DNA from 4 places in the Maricaulis sp. ABE4_448 genome. Region 4 is predicted to be linked to each of the others. Evidence: predicted binding sites of a transcription regulator. Region 4 holds the regulator's gene; each other region holds the start of a gene.
What was found. The regulator LexA, encoded in region 4, represses DNA repair genes until DNA is damaged. The targets are predictions, from matches to a motif close to ATGTTCCNCTTGTGTTCC.

Region 1 (4,172 bases), on a different contig from region 4:
CATCGGTGATCTCGCGCACGCTGGCCTCATCGCGATCCCACAGGACCGCCATGATGCGCTGCTCGGCATCGGTAAGCTGAGGAGAGGCAGGACGAGCCATCTACGAATTCCTTAGTTGATAGAGCCAACCTATCCCGGCCGGCGGCGCATTCAACTAAAAAATTAGTTATAGACTGCAAACGGAAGCGGGATTGGCGGCACGCGCGTCCCGCGGGGGCAATCGGGATGGCTCGACACGCCTGGGCGAACCGCCACCGGGAGGAACGCCCTTCCCCCAATACGTCATCCCCCGCTTGTCCGGGGGACCTCGTCCATCGGGTTGGGATAGCGCGAAAGAACAGGCCCCCTCAGACGGGACAGCCTGAATCCCCCGGACAAGCCGGGGGATGACGGCCGGTGTTACGGCGCCGGAGCATTCCCGACTAGAACGGGATCTCGTCGTCCAGGTCGGCGTTGGAGAAGTCTTCCTTGGGGCCTTCCATCGGGCGCGAACCGCCGCCCTGGCCACCCTGGCTGCCGAAGCTGTTGTCATAGCCGCCGCCGGACGAGCCCTGGAAGGAGCCACCGCCCTCGCCCTTGCCGTCGAGCATCTGCAGCTCGCCGCGGAAACGCTGCAGCACGACTTCGGTGGAGTATTTCTCCTGGCCGTTCTGGTCGGTCCATTTGCGGGTCTGCAGCTGACCCTCGATGTAAACCTTCATACCCTTTTTCAGGTAGTTCTCGGCGACCTTGGCCAGCTGATCGTTGAAGATCACGACGCGGTGCCATTCGGTCTTCTCGCGGCGCTCGCCGGAATTCTTGTCTCGCCAGCTCTCCGACGTGGCGATCGACAGGTTGACCACCGGATCGCCATTATTCATGCGGCGGATTTCCGGGTCGCGGCCCAGATTGCCCACCAGGATTACCTTGTTGACGCTTCCCGCCATCGCCCTTGCTCCGTCTTGTCGCGGCCGCCCTTTACGGACAGCCCATTTGTTCACATTATGTTCCGCAGGTCAACGCGGCCCGCGAGTCGCGCCGATTTGAAAGGAGGGGCTGGCGAGAGTCCAGAGAGGTCGGGAGCACAGACGCAGCCGATCGTGACGCTGGCCACCACGAATGAGCGCAAACGGTTTTGAAGGCGAAAGCAGCAGCGCCGGGCCAGCGGCGCATCAGGGAGGATGAGCCACCCTGACCGTAGCCCCCTCTGTTTCTGCTTTTAGGGGCTTTGTTTTCAAACTGGAGACGATGGTATGGGATTTTTTCCGCTTATCATCGCCTTTGACATGAAAAAGACCCGGACCACCTGGCAATTGCGGATCCGGGTCCTATTCGTAGTCTAAGGACAGGGGGTGGGCCGAGAGGCTCATCCCCGCTCCAGAAATATAGCATGCTTCCGGCGGACCGCAACGCGACACAAGATGCGGACATCGCCTCCATTCTGACGGTGGTTCCGCCCCGAACTACATGCCGGAAAGACAGTCTTCCCCGCCTGCATCACGCTCATCTCGTCCGGATCAGTCGCCGCAGAACCCAAAGACCTGCGCAAGGAAGACCTCCTCGGCCTCGGCAACGGCCACGACATTGCCCGCGCCGCCAAGACAGATCACAAGCCGCTCAGCTCGCCCCTTCACACCATGTTGCCATCTTGCCGCCGGCAAGAATCCGGCTGCTAGCGAGACGCACCCCTCTATATCGCCTCCCGATATATCGATTGACGTTATATCGGGAGGCGATATAGTAACGATGTTGGAGGCCCGATGTCCGATTCCCTACCGCCGGTGAGTGAAGCGATGTTCTACATTCTGATCGCACTCGCCGAACCCAGGCACGGCTACGCCGTCGCACAGCAGGCAGAAAAGATCAGTGCCGGACGCGTCAGCATTGGACCGGGCACGCTCTATGGCGCCCTGACGACGCTCACCGAACGCGGATGGATCGCCAGAGCCAGCTCTGAATCCGGCAACCGGCGCAAGACTTTCCGGCTCACGAAGACCGGCGCTGCGGCGCTTGGCGAGCAAATCAGCCGGCTGGAAGAGATGGTCGAACACGGACAGCAGGCGCTGGCGCTGATCGGAAAGGCGGACTGATGACCCACGAACAGGAACGGACAATCTGGCGCATCGGGGTGTTTTTCATGTGGCAAGACAGCGCCGAAGCCCGCTGGCTTGAGCGCATGGCCCGCGATGGCTGGCACCTTGTCGCTGTGAAAGCGTATTTTCTGTTCAAGTTTGCCAAGGGCGAACCCTGCGAGGTCCGCTATCATCACGACTTCATGTCCGAAACCACCCCGGACTATGCGGTGTTCTGTGCTGACGCGGGGTGGGAGCTGGTGTGTACCTGTCATTCCTGGGTGTATGTACGCACCCGGCCCGGCAGCGAGGCGACGGTCGATTTCTTCACCGACGCACCATCGCAGATCGTCAAATACCAGCGCGTCGCGCAGTCCAGCGCTATCATCAGTGCCGTCGTGACCTTGCTGACACTGGCGCTGCTGTACTGGATGCAGGGTTTCAGCTTCCTTTTTGGTGTGGTGGCAGCGACCCTGGCCGGCCTCGCGGCAACGGAATACGTGCTGGTACAGCGCAAAATCGAACGTCTTCGACGCAAAGCCTCTGTTTGAGACCGCCGCCTCCCGCCACAACGGTGTCAGGAAGCGCGTGTCACTGACTGGACGCTTGGGCGGCATGGCCTTATGTGAAAACAGTATACGCCGCAGGACACAGACGATTTCGTTCTCATAGTGTTCCGCGCCTTTACTTCGGTTCAAACGGGATTCAGCTCGGTCATGGCGCTCGACAAAATCCGCGTGCAGGGCGCACGCGAGCACAATCTGAAGAATGTTTCCGTCGAGCTGCCGCGTGACAGCCTGATCGTGTTCACGGGCCTGTCGGGCTCGGGCAAGTCCTCGCTCGCCTTCGACACGATCTATGCCGAGGGCCAGCGACGCTATGTGGAAAGTCTGTCGGCCTATGCGCGCCAATTCCTGGAGCTGATGGCCAAGCCGGACATGGACTCGATCGAGGGTCTGTCTCCGGCCATCTCCATCGAGCAGAAGACGACCTCGAAGAACCCGCGCTCCACCGTCGGCACGGTGACCGAGATCTACGACTATATGCGCCTGTTGTGGGCGCGCGTCGGCGTGCCCTATTCGCCCGCCACCGGCCTGCCCATCGAGAGCCAGACGGTGAGCCAGATGGTCGACCGGTTGATGGCGCTCGACGATGGCAGCCGCCTCTATCTGCTGGCGCCCGTCGTGCGCGGCCGCAAGGGTGAATACCGCAAGGAATTCGCCGAATGGCTGAAGGCCGGCTTCCAGCGCGTGAAGGTGGATGGCGAGTTCTACACGCTCGAGGAGGTCCCCGCGCTCGACAAGAAGTTCAAGCACGATATCGACGTTGTGGTGGACCGGGTGGTGATCAAGGAGGGCCTTGAAAGCCGCCTCGCCGACAGTCTGGAAACCGCGCTACGCTTGGCCGACGGTATTGCCGTGGCCGAGTCGGCCGACCGAACCGACGAGAAGGGCAAGGCCGAGCGCATGATCTTCTCGGAGAAGTTCGCCTGCCCGGTCTCCGGTTTCACCATCGAGGAGATCGAGCCGCGCCTCTTCTCTTTCAACAATCCGGTCGGCGCCTGCCCGACCTGCGACGGGCTCGGCCAGTCGCTGAAGTTCGACGAGAATCTCGTCGTACCCGACGGCGACAAGCCCTTGTCCGACGGTGCCATAGCGCCCTGGAGCCGGGCGACCTCGAAACTCTACCAGCAGACGCTGCAGGCGCTGGCCGGCCATTTCGGCGGCGACATGTTCACGCCCTGGCGCGACTTGCCGGAGGATTTCCGCAAGGTCGTGCTGTGGGGCACGAAGGAAGACGTCACCTTCGTCTATGAGGACGGGCTTCGGAAATTCGAGACGAAAAAGCCCTTCGAGGGCGTGATCCCCAACCTGCAGCGGCGCTGGCGCGAGACGGACAGTAGCTGGGTGCGCGAGGATCTCGCCCGCTTCCAGTCCTCCCAGCCCTGCGAGACCTGTGGCGGCCGGCGCCTGAAGCCGGAAGCGCTGAGCGTGAAGATCGACGGCCAGGACATTTCCGACGCCTCGAAACTCTCCATCCGCAAGGCTGAAGAATGGTTCACCGCGGTCTATGAGACACTGTCGCCGAAGGACAAGCAGATCGCCGAGCGCATCCTCAAGG
Region 2 (4,172 bases), on a different contig from region 4:
CCGGCATTTCCGACCAGGGCCTGCTCGACATCACCGATGTCGTTCTGACCGGCTACTTCGCCGATGTCGGCCAGATCTTCGATACGGCCGCGGTGATTGATGTCGTGCGCAAGGGATCGCGGGTCAATCGCGGTGTCCGAGCCTTTGCCCGGGAGCCGATCGTCGTCGTCGACCCGATCATGGGCGATGCGCCGGGCGGGCTCTATGTGCCGCCCGCCATCGCCGCCGGCATCAAGGACCAGCTGGTCAGCCGCGCCGACCTGGTGACGCCGAACGCTTTCGAGCTCGGCCATATCACCGGGCGCCAGCTGACCGATCTGGCTTCGATGGTGCGCGCGGCGCGCGCGCTCGACTGTCCGGCGATTGTCACCTCCCTGCCGCGGCATGGCGAGATCGGCGTGATGTATGTCGACGATGGCGAGGCGTGGCTGGTCACGCATGAACGCATCCCCGATGCGCCGAAAGGCACGGGCGACGTTCTGACGGCGGCGTTTGTCGGCGCCATCGTCAATGGAGCGGAACCGAAAGCCGCGCTCGAACACGCCGTGGCGGCCACGGTCTCCGTCGTGATGCGGGCGCATGAATGGAAGGCGCCGGAACTGCCGATTGTCGCCGCGGCGGATGTGCTGCGCCAGCCCCTGGTGCGCTATGAGGCCGAAGCGATCTAGGCACGGCGGCGACGCCTCAGTATCGCCCTTGCTCGGGTGCCCCGGAACGGGTTAGCCAGATCGTCATGACCACCGACACACTCCCCGCCGTCCACGGCCATGTTGCGCCGGGTTTCGAGCCCGTCCGCGACGCGTTTCTCGCCAACTGGTCCGATCAGGACGAGATCGGCGCCGGTTTCGCCCTGCGCATTGATGGCGAGACGGTCGTCGACATCCATGCCGGCTGGGCCGACCGCAAGAAATCGCGGGACTGGCAGGCCGACACGCTGGTGCCGGTCTATTCAACTGGAAAGGCGGTTGCCGCGCTGGTCATGGCCAAACTCGTCGATCGCGGTCTCCTGCAGTACGATTTGCCGGTGGCCGACTACTGGCCGGAATTCGCCGCGGGCGGGAAGTCGCGGGTCACGGTGGCCGAGGCGCTGTCGCACCAGGCCGGCCTGTCGGGCATCGCCGAGGAGATGGATGCGGGCGACTGGTTCGATGCTGCCAAGATCGAGGATCGCCTGGCCCGCCAGGCGCCGCTGTGGGAGCTGGGCACCGGCTCGGGCTATCACCCGGTCACCTTCGGCTTCATCGCCGATGCCTTGGCGCGCCGTACCGACGGCCGGTCGATCGGCGCCATCCTGCGCGAGGATATCTGCGGGCCGGCCGGGATCGACTTCCATGTCGGCCTGCCCGAAAGCGAGCACGCCCGCACGGCCGAGCACGCCATGCCCCGCCAGGTGCCCGATCTGGGCGAGCGGACGCGGCCGCGCGAACTGGCCTTCCTGAAGGCCTGGTCCTCGCCTGGCCGCCGCGGCGCCACGGAATGGCGCAAGGCGGAGTTTCCCGCCGCCAACGCCCATGCGACCGCGTCTGCCCTGGCACGCCTGATGGGCGTCTATGCGCTCGACGGCAAGCTGGACAACAAGCGCTTCCTGTCGGCGGCGACACTGGAGGCGCTGGTGAAGGAGCGCGTTGCCGGGCCCGACAAGGTGCTGCCTTTCGATCTGTCCTGGGCGGCCGGCGTGATGCGCAATACCCGCACGCAATTCTACGGCCCGACGCCGGAGGCCGTGGGCCATTCCGGCTGGGGCGGGTCCTGTGCCTTCGCCGATCCGGTCCGGCGCCTGACCGGCGCCTATGTGATGAACCGCCAGCAGCACTATCTCGCCGGTGACCCCCGCCCCACGCGCATCATCGAGGCGGTCTACGGGTGTTTGTGAACCATCCTTCCCCTTGATGGGGAAGGTGGGCCAGCGCGTAGCGCTGGGCCGGAAGGGGTGAACCCCGGTGGTCCGTTGTTCTGCGTGCGTTTGCCGATACCTCGCCGCCACCCCATCCACCACGCCTTCGGCGCGGTCCCCCTTCCCCATCAAGGGGAAGGATAAATTACCGTTTCTCCGAGACTTCCTGGAACTCTGCCGCTAGCCTGTGACCCGGAGACGGCAGGAGACGCGCATGTATCTGGGACATTTCTCGGTTTCGCTGGCGGTGAAGGATATCCGCAAATCGCTGGCCTTCTACGAGGCGCTGGGGTTTGAAAAGCTTGACGGCGATGTCGAGCAGAACTGGCTGATCCTGAAGAGCGGCGAGGCCAAGATCGGCCTGTTCCAAGGCATGTTCGAAGAGGATCTGCTCACCTTCAACCCGTCCGATGCCCGCGCGCTGGAAAAGGCGCTGAAGGACAAGGGTGTCGAGCCGGAAACCGGCACGTCCGGCGATGAGGGCCCGGCGCATTTCGTGCTGAAAGACCCGGACGGCCGCACCATTCTCGTCGATCAGTTCTGACGCGCCAACAATTGGCTATATGGGTAAGAATATATCGACCTTCTTGGCGTCATCCCCGTTTTTGATGATGAAGGATGAGCCGTCGGCATGCGCACTGAGCAAGTACTCGTAGAGCCGCAAGGCGTCCCGCATTACCTCGGAATACGAAGAAGAGTCAGAAATTTCCTTCAGCCGCTTGAGGCGGTCGTAGGAACGATCTGACAAATCCATCTGGACGCGAGTACCCAACTTGCACCTATTCCAGCTGACGCTTTCCTGTCGAGAAGTATTGGCCCATCAGGAAGGTCATTACCGGTCCAGAAATATTCCAAACCCGGAACACGGCAGACCAATCTGATGCCAACAGCCCGTAAGCACCCGACCCAAGCAAAGCGAGGGCAGCAGTAATGAACGATCCCCGAACAAGCCATGCTCGAGTGGTGTAAAACTCTGTAACTTCGATATTCGCATCGAAGTCTTTTCCAATAGCAACTTTCACAAGTCGCCTCCGTATTTTGGAGGCTAAACCCATGCAAATTTATTGCAAAGAGCAGCCTCGAAGTCGGTTGTTTTTCATTCGGCTCTCACTTCTTTTCTATCTGTCTATCTACTAACTAGCTTTCTGGTCGGCGATACCGCACCCGTCGGCGGAGAATCACCAACTTCAATCTTACACAAAGGGGAGGTCTTACGCATCAAATTTTGATGACAGGCCGCCGCGATGGCCTGCGGGCATAGAAATTGGAGCCTTAAGCCAATTAGCCCTCAGCCGGAAAACGCCGTTGCAGCCAGTCCAGCATGTGGGCGTTCAGCAGTTCCGGAGCTTCCCACATCGTCCAGTGGCCGCAGCCTTCGATGATCTGGAATTCCACGTCCTTGCACAGGGCGGGCATCCAGCTGGCCAGCTTCGGCGGCAACATGAAATCCTTTTCGGCCGAGACCATCAGGCAGGGCATGCCAAGCCGGTGGTCGACGCCGCCCATGCGCTGCCAGTTGGCGTCGAAATTCCGGTAGAGATTGATGCCCGGTGTGAAGCCCGTGGCGCGATAGGCATCGGCATAGACGGCGCGGTCTTCCGGACTGACGACGATACGGGCTTCAGGTCTGCTCTTGAACGCCTCGAACTGTTTGGGGATGTGGGTGATGGCGGGAAAGTGTTCTTCCAGCGGCCCTGAGGGTGGAGCGCCAAAAATGAAAGCGAAGAAATCGTCTTCGCGGCCTTCGAACCGGCTTTCCGCATAGCGCGGCTCCTGAAAGCGCAGGATGTAGTGATCCTCTCCACCGACTTCGCGAAAATAGTGCGTCGGCGGTTCGGCGCCGCGGGGCAGGTGGGGCGTGTTGACACCGATGACGCCGGCGACCCGCTGCGGAGCCAGCATGGCGGCATGCCAGACGATGATCCCGCCCCAGTCATGGCCGGCGAAGACGGCGGTCTCATGGCCCAGCGCGTCGAGCAGGCCGGTCAGGTCGCCCACCAGCGTGTCGATATCGTAGGCATCGGCGTCTTCGGGACAGTCCGACCCGCCAAACCCCCGCAGATCGGGTGCGATCACCCGGTAGCCGGCCTCGGCCAGCACACCGATCTGGTTCTTCCAGGACCAGGCGAGTTCGGGCCAGCCATGGGCGAGGATGAGCGGCTGCCCGTCCTCCGGTCCGGCAAGGTGAACGGCAAGCGTGATGCCGTTCGTGGCGATACGCGTGGCGGGGGGGAAATCGGTCATCGGGCCTCTCCGGTCCTGAAACGTGTTGGGGATC
Region 3 (4,172 bases), on a different contig from region 4:
CCGGCCGGCGAGGTGGATCTCGTTGCCTGCCGCGGTGAATACATCGCCTTCATCGAGGTCAAGCTGCGCGCGTCGGTCGCCGAAGCGCGGGACTCCGTCGGTCCGCGCCAGCGCCAGCGCATCGAACGGGCGGCCAGTCTCTGGCTTGCCCGGCACGATGCCCGCTTCCGCGCGCTGTTTGTACGCTATGATCTGTTTCTGGTCGCGCCGGGGCGGCTTCCGGTGCATCATCGCGCGGCCTGGGTCCCCGGCGATGGCGCGGTCAGCCTGATCTGACGCGGCGCGTGCAGCCGGGCCGGGAACCGGGGCGTGGTCTTGCGCGCCCCATCGCGTAGAGTGAACCGCACGATTCGACTGGAGAGTGTCCCCATGTTCCGCATTCTGGCCCTGCCTGTCTTCGCCCTGTTGACCGCCTGTTCAACGGTGCAGGACGAGCGCTCCATCGGCCGCCAGCTCGACGACACCAATGCGTCCGTCTCGATCAAGGCGGCGATGCTGCGCACCGAAGGTTATGTGCTTGACGGGGTCGATGTGGAGGTCACCGAGGGGATCGCGCTTCTGACCGGCGCCGTGCCGCGGGAATCCGACCGGCGCATGGCGGAATGCCTCGCCTGGTCGTCGGTCGCCGTGCGCAATGTCGCCAACGAGCTGGAGATCGGTCCGGGAGACGGCTTCCGCAACCGGGTGCGCGACGGCCAGATCACCGCGCGGGTGAATGCGCGCCTGGCAGCCGATCGGGAGATCCGTTCGATAAACTTCAATGTCGAGACCCGGGCCAGCCGTGTCTACCTGCTTGGCGTTGCCCGCAACCGGGCCGAGCTCGAGCGTGCTGCCGGACACGCCGCGCTGGTTGAGGGTGTGGAAGAAGTGATCACATATGTGCGCATTGACGGCGTGCCCACAGATCTGCCGGCCCGCGGCGAACTGCGGGCAGAAGTGTGTGAAGGGGAAGCGCGTCCGGCTCTTGATCCGGCGGTGGAAACCCCTAACTCCGGACCGCAATTGCTGGGTGCCCCGGAGACACGTTGATGACCATGCGCGTTGCGGTCCAGATGGACCCGATCGAGACGGTGAATGTGGATGCAGATACCACGTTCGCCCTTATGGAAGAGGCCCAGGCCCGCGGCGCCGAGCTCTTCGTCTACCATCCCGACCAGCTGGTCTGGCTGCAGGGCCGTGTGCTGGCGCGGGCGCGTCCGGTGACTGTGCGGCACGAGCAGGGCAATCATGCCGATCTCGGCGAGCCGGTCATGCTGGACCTGGCCGAGGATGTCGATGTCGTCCTGATGCGCCAGGACCCGCCCTTCGACATGGCCTACCAGACCGCCGCGCACATCCTGGAATTTCTCAAGGGCCGGACCCTGGTGCTCAACGACCCGGCCTGGGTGCGCTCCAGTCCGGAAAAGATTCTGCCGCTGATGTTCCCGGACCTGATCCCGCCGACGCTGATCTCGCGCGATATCGGCGCGCTGCGCGCCTTTCGTGACACGCATTCCGACATCATCATCAAGCCGCTCTACGGCAATGGCGGCGCGGGTGTCTTCCGGCTGCGCCCCGGTGACGGCAACTTCTCCTCGCTGCTGGAAATGTTCTTTGCACAATCGCGTGAACCCGTCGTCGCCCAAGCCTTCCTGCCGGCGGTCGAGAAGGGCGATAAGCGCGTTCTGCTGATCGATGGCGAGCCGGTTGGTGCGATCAACCGCGTACCGCAAAAAGGCGAGACCCGATCGAACATGCATGTCGGCGGTGTCGCCGAGGCGTCCGATCTTGATGACGCCGACCGCGCCATCTGCGCTGCGATCGGACCGATCCTGCGCGAGCGGGGTCTGGTCCTGGTCGGGATCGATGTGATCGGCGGCCGGATGACGGAAATCAACGTCACTTCGCCGACCGGTGTGCAGGAGCTCAAACGCTTCTCCGGGATCGATACCTGCGCCGTTTTCTGGGATTGTGTCGCGAAAAAGCTGGCGGCGTAAAATACACGCTTGACGTGTCAGGTGTATTCGTTCACTCTGTGTTCCTGTTTTGATCCGGGTGTGGACAGGGTCTGTGGAAAACCCTGTCATAATAGGCCTTTAGGGTGGTCGACGGGTGGTTGTGGCAGAATGGCACGATGAGTGGGATTCTGCGACACATGCGGCTGCTCGCCGATTCTGTTTCCCGGTTCGTCAGGGAGAAAGCATGGCGGCGCGAACGACATCGGTGGCGTTCGACGGGGCCGAAGCGGGCCTGGTTGACGTACAAGTTCAGGTGGCAGGTGGCCAGCAGCCGATCTTCTCGGTCGTCGGTTTGGGCGACAAGGCGGTCACTGAAAGCCGGGAGCGGGTGCGAGCGGCGTTTGCGGCGCTGGGGCTTTCGCTGCCGTCCAAGCGGCTGATCGTCAATCTCGCGCCGGCCGACCGTCCCAAGGAGGGCGCGCATTTTGACCTGCCGATCGCTGTCAGCGTGCTCGCGGAAATGGGCATTCTGCCCAAGGACGCGGTCGAGGGGCATCTCGTGTTCGGTGAGCTGGGCGCGGATGCGCGCATCCGCTCGTCGCCCGGCGCGCTGCCGGCGGCGGTTGCCGCCAACGCGGCCGGCCTGTCGTTGATCTGTCCGGAAGCGAGCGGTGCCGAAGCGGCCTGGGCCGGCGGCGATCTGGCCATTCTTGCACCGGCGACGCTGATCCAGCTGATCAACCACTTCAAGGGCACCCAGGTGCTCGCCCGCCCGGTACCGGGTGAACTGCTCGATGCCGGCACGGGACCCGACCTCGCACAGGTGCGCGGCCAGGAAGCCGCCAAGCGTGCGCTCGAGATCGCTGCTGCCGGGCATCACAATCTCCTCATGGTCGGTCCGCCCGGCTCGGGCAAGTCGATGATGGCCGAGCGCCTGCCGGGCCTCTTGCCCGCCCTGGCACCGGAAGAACTGCTCGATGTTTCGATGATCCACTCGGTCGCCGGCCTGCTCGAGCGCGGCCGGCTGACGCGGACCCGTCCCTTCCGCTCGCCGCACCATTCGGCCTCGATGGCAGCGATGGTGGGCGGGGGCATGCGCGCCCGGCCCGGCGAGGCCTCACTGGCGCATCGCGGGGTTCTGTTCCTGGACGAAATGCCGGAATTCCATCCCCAGGTGCTCGACAGTTTGCGCCAGCCCCTGGAAACCGGCTCGATCACTGTCGCCCGGGCAAATGCCCACATCGTCTACCCGGCACGCTTTCAACTGGTTGCTGCCATGAATCCCTGTCGCTGTGGCGGCGGCGGGGATGGCGGAACCGGCTGCCGCCGCGGTCCGCGCTGCGCCCGCGACTACCAGGCGCGCATCTCCGGTCCGATGCTCGATCGGATCGACCTGCAAATCCACGTTCCGGCCGTCACGCCGGCCGATCTGGCGTTACCGCCACCGGCCGAAGGTTCAACCGAGGCTGCCCGGCGTGTTGCCCGCGCCCGCGACATCCAGACCGCGCGCGGTTTTCTCAACGCGCATCTGCCAACCGACATACTCGACCATGTCGCCACACCGGACCGGCCGGGCGAGGCCCTGCTCAACGAAGCCGCGACGGCGCACAATCTCACCGCCCGCTCCTATCACCGCGTCTTGCGCGTTGCCCGGACCATTGCTGACCTGGAAGGTCAGGAGGGTGTGCGCCGGGTCCATATTGCCGAAGCGCTGGCCTGCCGGCGCGGCCTGTTCGAGGCGACGCAGGTGTCTGCGGGTGGGATGCTGGCCGCGCAGTAGGCAGCATGATCAAGCGGATCGCCGTGTTGTGGCCGGTCCATCTTTGGCAAGGCAGAGGGCGCCGTTGTGAGCGCCAGCTCAGAGCCGGGCTCCGGAGGCCCGGGCGCAATCCGGTGCGGCGCAACCTCCTGCCAATGCCGGATTGCGCCCGGCGTTGGACCACGCGCGGCGTTGCGCTGCGCGCGGGCGCGGGCCGGTCACGACGCTTCGTTAACCGTCCCCTGTTAGACAGGAGGGCATGAAACGGGACGGCGAAGACGGATCCTCCGGGCTCCTGCCCGGGGCGCCGCCGCGGGATGGGTCCCGCGCCGGCGCCCCGGGCGAGGGTGACAGGCAGGACGACACAGGCCGGCGCGCGGGCGCCGGGGCTGAGCTTGCGTCTGCGAGTGACCCCAAGTTCCGGCGTGCGGCGGGCTGTGGCGTCGACCACGCCGGCCAAGCCAGAAAAACCGAGC
Region 4 (4,172 bases):
CTGATGCCGCTGGGCCTGGACGGTGTGCCGCTGGCTGTCATGGGATTCGGGCTCGACCTGGTTCTGACGCTGGCCCACATGGTGGCGGACTGGCCGGGTGCGGAGCGCGCGATACCGTCCGCGCCGGGATGGGTGCTGGCGCTCTATGGCTGCGGATTTGCCATTGCCTGTGCCGCGCGGGGGCTGTGGCGGGCGCCGGGGATCGGTGTGATGCTGGTCACGATCGCGATCTGGGCGAGCGGGCCTCGTCCGGATCTCTTCGTAACGCGTGACGGCGTCGTGCTGGCTCAGGGGGATGAGGCGGAGGGCTGGGCGGTCAGCGACCGCCGGCGCAGCCGTTTTCCGGTTCGGGTCTTCCTGGAGGCCGAGGGGGAGCACGAGCGGCCGGTCCGCCTGACGCTGGCTTGCGACGATACAGGATGCACCGGCCGCACAGCGGGAGGGACCGTGTTCGCGCTGCTCGAGGGATTGGAGAGCCTGGCAGAGGATTGCCGGTTGGCGGGGCTGATCGTGACGCGGGTGCGCATTCCGGACCACCGGATCCGCACCTGTGCCGCCCGTGTGATCGACGGTAGTGTGTTGGCAAGGCAGGGCGGGGCACTGATCCGGGAAGCGGCGAGCGGTGAGCTCGTCATCAACCATGTCCTGCCGCGCGATACGCGCTCGCCCTGGCACACACGCCGGACGACCCGTCCGGATCGCTTCAGATAGATCGGATCAATTCAGGCAAGGCAGAGGGGCGGCACCCGAACGGCAGATTGCCTCCGGTACAGGCGCTGGCCCGTCAGTGATACTTGCGGATCAGGCCGACCAGCAGGCCCTGTACCTTGACCCGGTCGGGGCCGAAGATCCGGGTCTCGTATTCCGGATTGGCCGCTTCCAGCGCGATCGAGCCGCCCTTCTTGCGCAGGCGCTTCAGCGTGGCTTCCTCGTCATCCACCAGCGCCACGACGATGTCTCCGGTATTGGCGGATTCGCAGCGGCGGATCAGCACGGTGTCGCCATCGAGAATGCCGGCTTCGATCATCGAATCGCCTTTGACCTCGAGCGCGAAATGCTCCCCGCCGCGGATCATGTCCGCCGGGATGGGCAGGCGGTCGGTCTCGTGCTGGATCGCGGAGATTGGCACGCCGGCGGCGATGCGTCCGAGCACCGGGATCTCCACCGTAGTTTCACGTTCGCTGTCTTCCGGCTTGTTGAAATTGGCGCGCACGACATTGGGGCCAAGATCGCCCGGCGGCACCGGCGCCTTGGCGCTGGCGGCGGATTCGGGGAGTTTGAGCACTTCCAGGGCGCGGGCCCGGTGCGGCAGGCGCCGGATGAAACCGCGCTCTTCCAACGCCGTGATCAGCCGGTGCACACCCGATTTCGAGGCCAGCTGCAGGGCAGCCTTCATCTCGTCGAAGGAGGGCGACACGCCCGTTTCCTTGATCCGCTTGTGGATAAAGAGCAGGAGTTCGTTCTGTTTCCGGGTCAGCACGACAGGCCCTCGTCTGGACGAATCCCGACACGATTCACGCCGGGAACAAATCAGGAATTCTGCCGTTTGTTCTATAAGTGTTCCTCAGGCGCGTCAAGCGCCGCCCGGCGGCGTCATGAGCGCACGCGTCGCGGCCGTGACATCCTCCTGACGCATCAGGCTCTCGCCGACCAGGAGCGCCCGGGCGCCGGCCCGCTGCAGACGGCGGGCGTCCCCGGCCGTGAAAATCCCGCTTTCGCCAACCAGGAAACGGCCGGAGCCGACATGTGGGGCGAGGCGTTCGAAGGTTTCCAGCGAGGTCTCGAATGTGCGCAGATTGCGGTTATTGATGCCGACCAGCGGCGCGTTTAGATCGAGGGCGCGCTCCATCTCAGCATCGTCATGGACCTCGACGAGGACATCCATGCCCCAGCGTTCGGCCTCGTCGGAGAGGCGCCGGGCCGTGTCATCGTCGACGGCGGCGAGAATCACCAAAATCGCGTCCGCGCCCAGCATGCGCGCTTCGGCGACCTGGTAGGTGTCGTACAAGAAATCCTTGCGCAGGGCGGGCAGGGCGGCGGCATCACGGGCGGCGCCGAGAAAGACGTCGGCGCCCTGGAAGCTGGGCCCGTCGGTGAGGACGGACAGGCAGGCTGCACCGCCCGCTTCATAGGCGCGAGCGAGGGCGGGCGGATCGAAGTCGGCACGAATCAGCCCCTTGGAGGGGCTGGCCTTCTTGATCTCGGCGATGAGACCCAGCCCGTCAGTGCGGGCGGCGGCTTTAAGCGCGTCAAGAAAACCGCGCACGGGCGCGGCGTCACGGGCTTTCGCCTCGATCTCGGCAAGCGGACGCTCGGCCTTGCAGGCCTCGATATGGGCGCGTTTGTAAGTGCCGATGCGGGCAAGGGTGTCGGGTGTGTCGGTCATGATCAGGCGTCGCCCCGGGAAATGGCAATCATGCGGTCAAGCGTGGTGCGGGCGCGTCCGTCATCAAGGGCTGCGGCTGCCAGGCCGGCGCCCTCGGCAATCGTCGCCGCCTTGCCCGCCACCAGAAGGGCGGCGCCGGCATTAAGCACGACGATGTCACGGAACGGCCCGGTCTCGCCGTCGAGCAGGCGGTTGATGGCGGCTGCATTATAGGACGGATCGCCGCCGCGCAGGTCTTCTTCGGACGCGAGCGCAATGCCGGCCTCGCCGGGATGGAAGTCGAAGGTGTCGATCCGGCCCTGGCGCAGTTCGGCGATATGGGTCGATGCTGTCGTGGTGATCTCGTCCATCCCGTCCGCGCCGCAAATGACCAGTGCGTGTTCGCAGCCCAGATCGCGCAGTGCCTCGGCCATGGGGACCAGCCAGCGGCGGTGATAGACGCCCAGCAATTGCCGCTTCACACCGGCCGGGTTGGAAAGCGGTCCGAGTAGGTTGAACACCGTGCGTACACCCAGCGCCTGACGGGCAGGACCGACATGGCGGACGGCGGAATGGTGCGCCGGGGCGAAGAGAAAGCCGGCGCCGGCCTCGTTCAGCGAGCGCTCGACGCGTTCCGCGCCGCAATCCAGATCGATCCCGAGGGCGGCCAGCACGTCGGAGGAGCCGGATTTGGAGGAGGCGGCGCGATTGCCATGCTTGGCGACAATGGCGCCGGCACCGGCGGCCACGATCGCGGCGGCGGTGGAGATGTTATAGGCGCCCTTGCCATCGCCGCCCGTGCCGCAGGTATCGATGGCGCCCTCCGGCGCGGTGATCCGCGCCATGCGAGCGCGCATCACGCGTGCCCCGGCGGTGATATCGGCGGGGCTCTCGCCCTGGGAGGCCAGCCCCATCAGGAAGCCGGCAATGGCCGGATCGGAGGCTTCGCCATCCATCAGCTCGGCAAAGGCGCCGGCGATGGCGTCATGGGACGGGCGTTCGGCCCGGCTGAAAGCCTGAAGGCAGGTCGGCAGAAAACGCATGTTGAACAGGGTCCGGTTCGGAAGGTCTCGGGGCAGGGCGGGCAGTCGGTCAGGCCGATGTGCGCCAGCATCCCGTTGCGGCCGCCACGTATCGAACGCGCGCTCCGCACATCCACGCGCCGTTTACCGCGCGGGTGGCGGTGCAGACTGAAGCGGAGGATGTGGAACAGATCGGCATACGTGTTTGAAGACCGGTGATGAACTTCGCGAACCCGTTGCGAATAGCGTGCACAGGCGGGCGAGGCAATCGCCAGCCGCGCCGGAGCACACCTAGGCTGCAGCCGCGTGCGGCTTGCGCGTCATGGCCAGGAAGTTGGCCAGGAGATCATGACCGTGTTCCGAAGCGATGGATTCCGGGTGGAACTGCACGCCATGCACGGGCCGTTCGCGGTGCGCCAGCCCCATGATCTCGCCATCGCTAGTGCGCGCCGTGACTCGCAGTACGTCCGGTACGCTGTCGGGCTTCACGGCGAGCGAATGATAGCGTGTCGCGGTGAAGGGATTGGCCAGCCCGGCAAACACACCGGTTCCGTCATGTTCGATCGGGCTGGTCTTGCCGTGCATGATTTCCATCGCCGAGACGATTTTGCCACCGAAGACCTGGCCGATGGATTGGTGGCCCAGGCAGACGCCCAGGATCGGCAGGTCGGCCGGCGCTTTCTCGATCAGTCCCAGACAGATGCCGGCGCGATCAGGATCGCAGGGGCCGGGCGAGAGCACGATTCCTTCCGGGGCAAGCGCCAGCGCTTCCTCCACGGACATTG

Region 1: uvrA (excinuclease ABC subunit UvrA) is a predicted target of LexA. The motif match lies at 2,712-2,729, and genes of this name have one in related genera.
Region 2: ACXAJV_RS00400 (VOC family protein) is a predicted target of LexA. The motif match lies at 1,949-1,966, and genes of this name have one in related genera.
Region 3: ACXAJV_RS01120 (YifB family Mg chelatase-like AAA ATPase) is a predicted target of LexA. The motif match lies at 2,015-2,032, and genes of this name have one in related genera.

Annotation. Positions count from the first base shown of each region.
Region 1 covers NZ_JBSWXX010000002.1:457,933-462,104, reverse strand. Annotated here, with positions in the region: gene ACXAJV_RS08685 (BlaI/MecI/CopY family transcriptional regulator) at 1-100, opposite strand, end outside; gene ACXAJV_RS08680 (single-stranded DNA-binding protein) at 423-926, opposite strand; gene ACXAJV_RS08675 (PadR family transcriptional regulator) at 1,740-2,069, shown strand; gene ACXAJV_RS08670 (DUF2812 domain-containing protein) at 2,069-2,602, shown strand; gene uvrA (excinuclease ABC subunit UvrA) at 2,768-4,172, shown strand, end outside.
Region 2 covers NZ_JBSWXX010000001.1:76,390-80,561, reverse strand. Annotated here, with positions in the region: gene ACXAJV_RS00410 (PfkB family carbohydrate kinase) at 1-668, shown strand, start outside; gene ACXAJV_RS00405 (serine hydrolase domain-containing protein) at 734-1,873, shown strand; gene ACXAJV_RS00400 (VOC family protein) at 2,109-2,438, shown strand; gene ACXAJV_RS00395 (hypothetical protein) at 2,674-2,916, opposite strand; gene ACXAJV_RS00390 (alpha/beta fold hydrolase) at 3,176-4,138, opposite strand.
Region 3 covers NZ_JBSWXX010000001.1:211,231-215,402, forward strand. Annotated here, with positions in the region: gene ACXAJV_RS01105 (YraN family protein) at 1-276, shown strand, start outside; gene ACXAJV_RS01110 (BON domain-containing protein) at 370-1,029, shown strand; gene gshB (glutathione synthase) at 1,029-1,976, shown strand; gene ACXAJV_RS01120 (YifB family Mg chelatase-like AAA ATPase) at 2,182-3,717, shown strand; gene ACXAJV_RS01125 (ATP-binding protein) at 3,956-4,172, shown strand, end outside.
Region 4 covers NZ_JBSWXX010000003.1:423,479-427,650, forward strand. Annotated here, with positions in the region: gene ACXAJV_RS11050 (ComEC/Rec2 family competence protein) at 1-711, shown strand, start outside; gene lexA (transcriptional repressor LexA) at 785-1,480, opposite strand; gene trpC (indole-3-glycerol phosphate synthase TrpC) at 1,574-2,386, opposite strand; gene trpD (anthranilate phosphoribosyltransferase) at 2,389-3,408, opposite strand; gene ACXAJV_RS11070 (anthranilate synthase component II) at 3,679-4,172, opposite strand, start outside.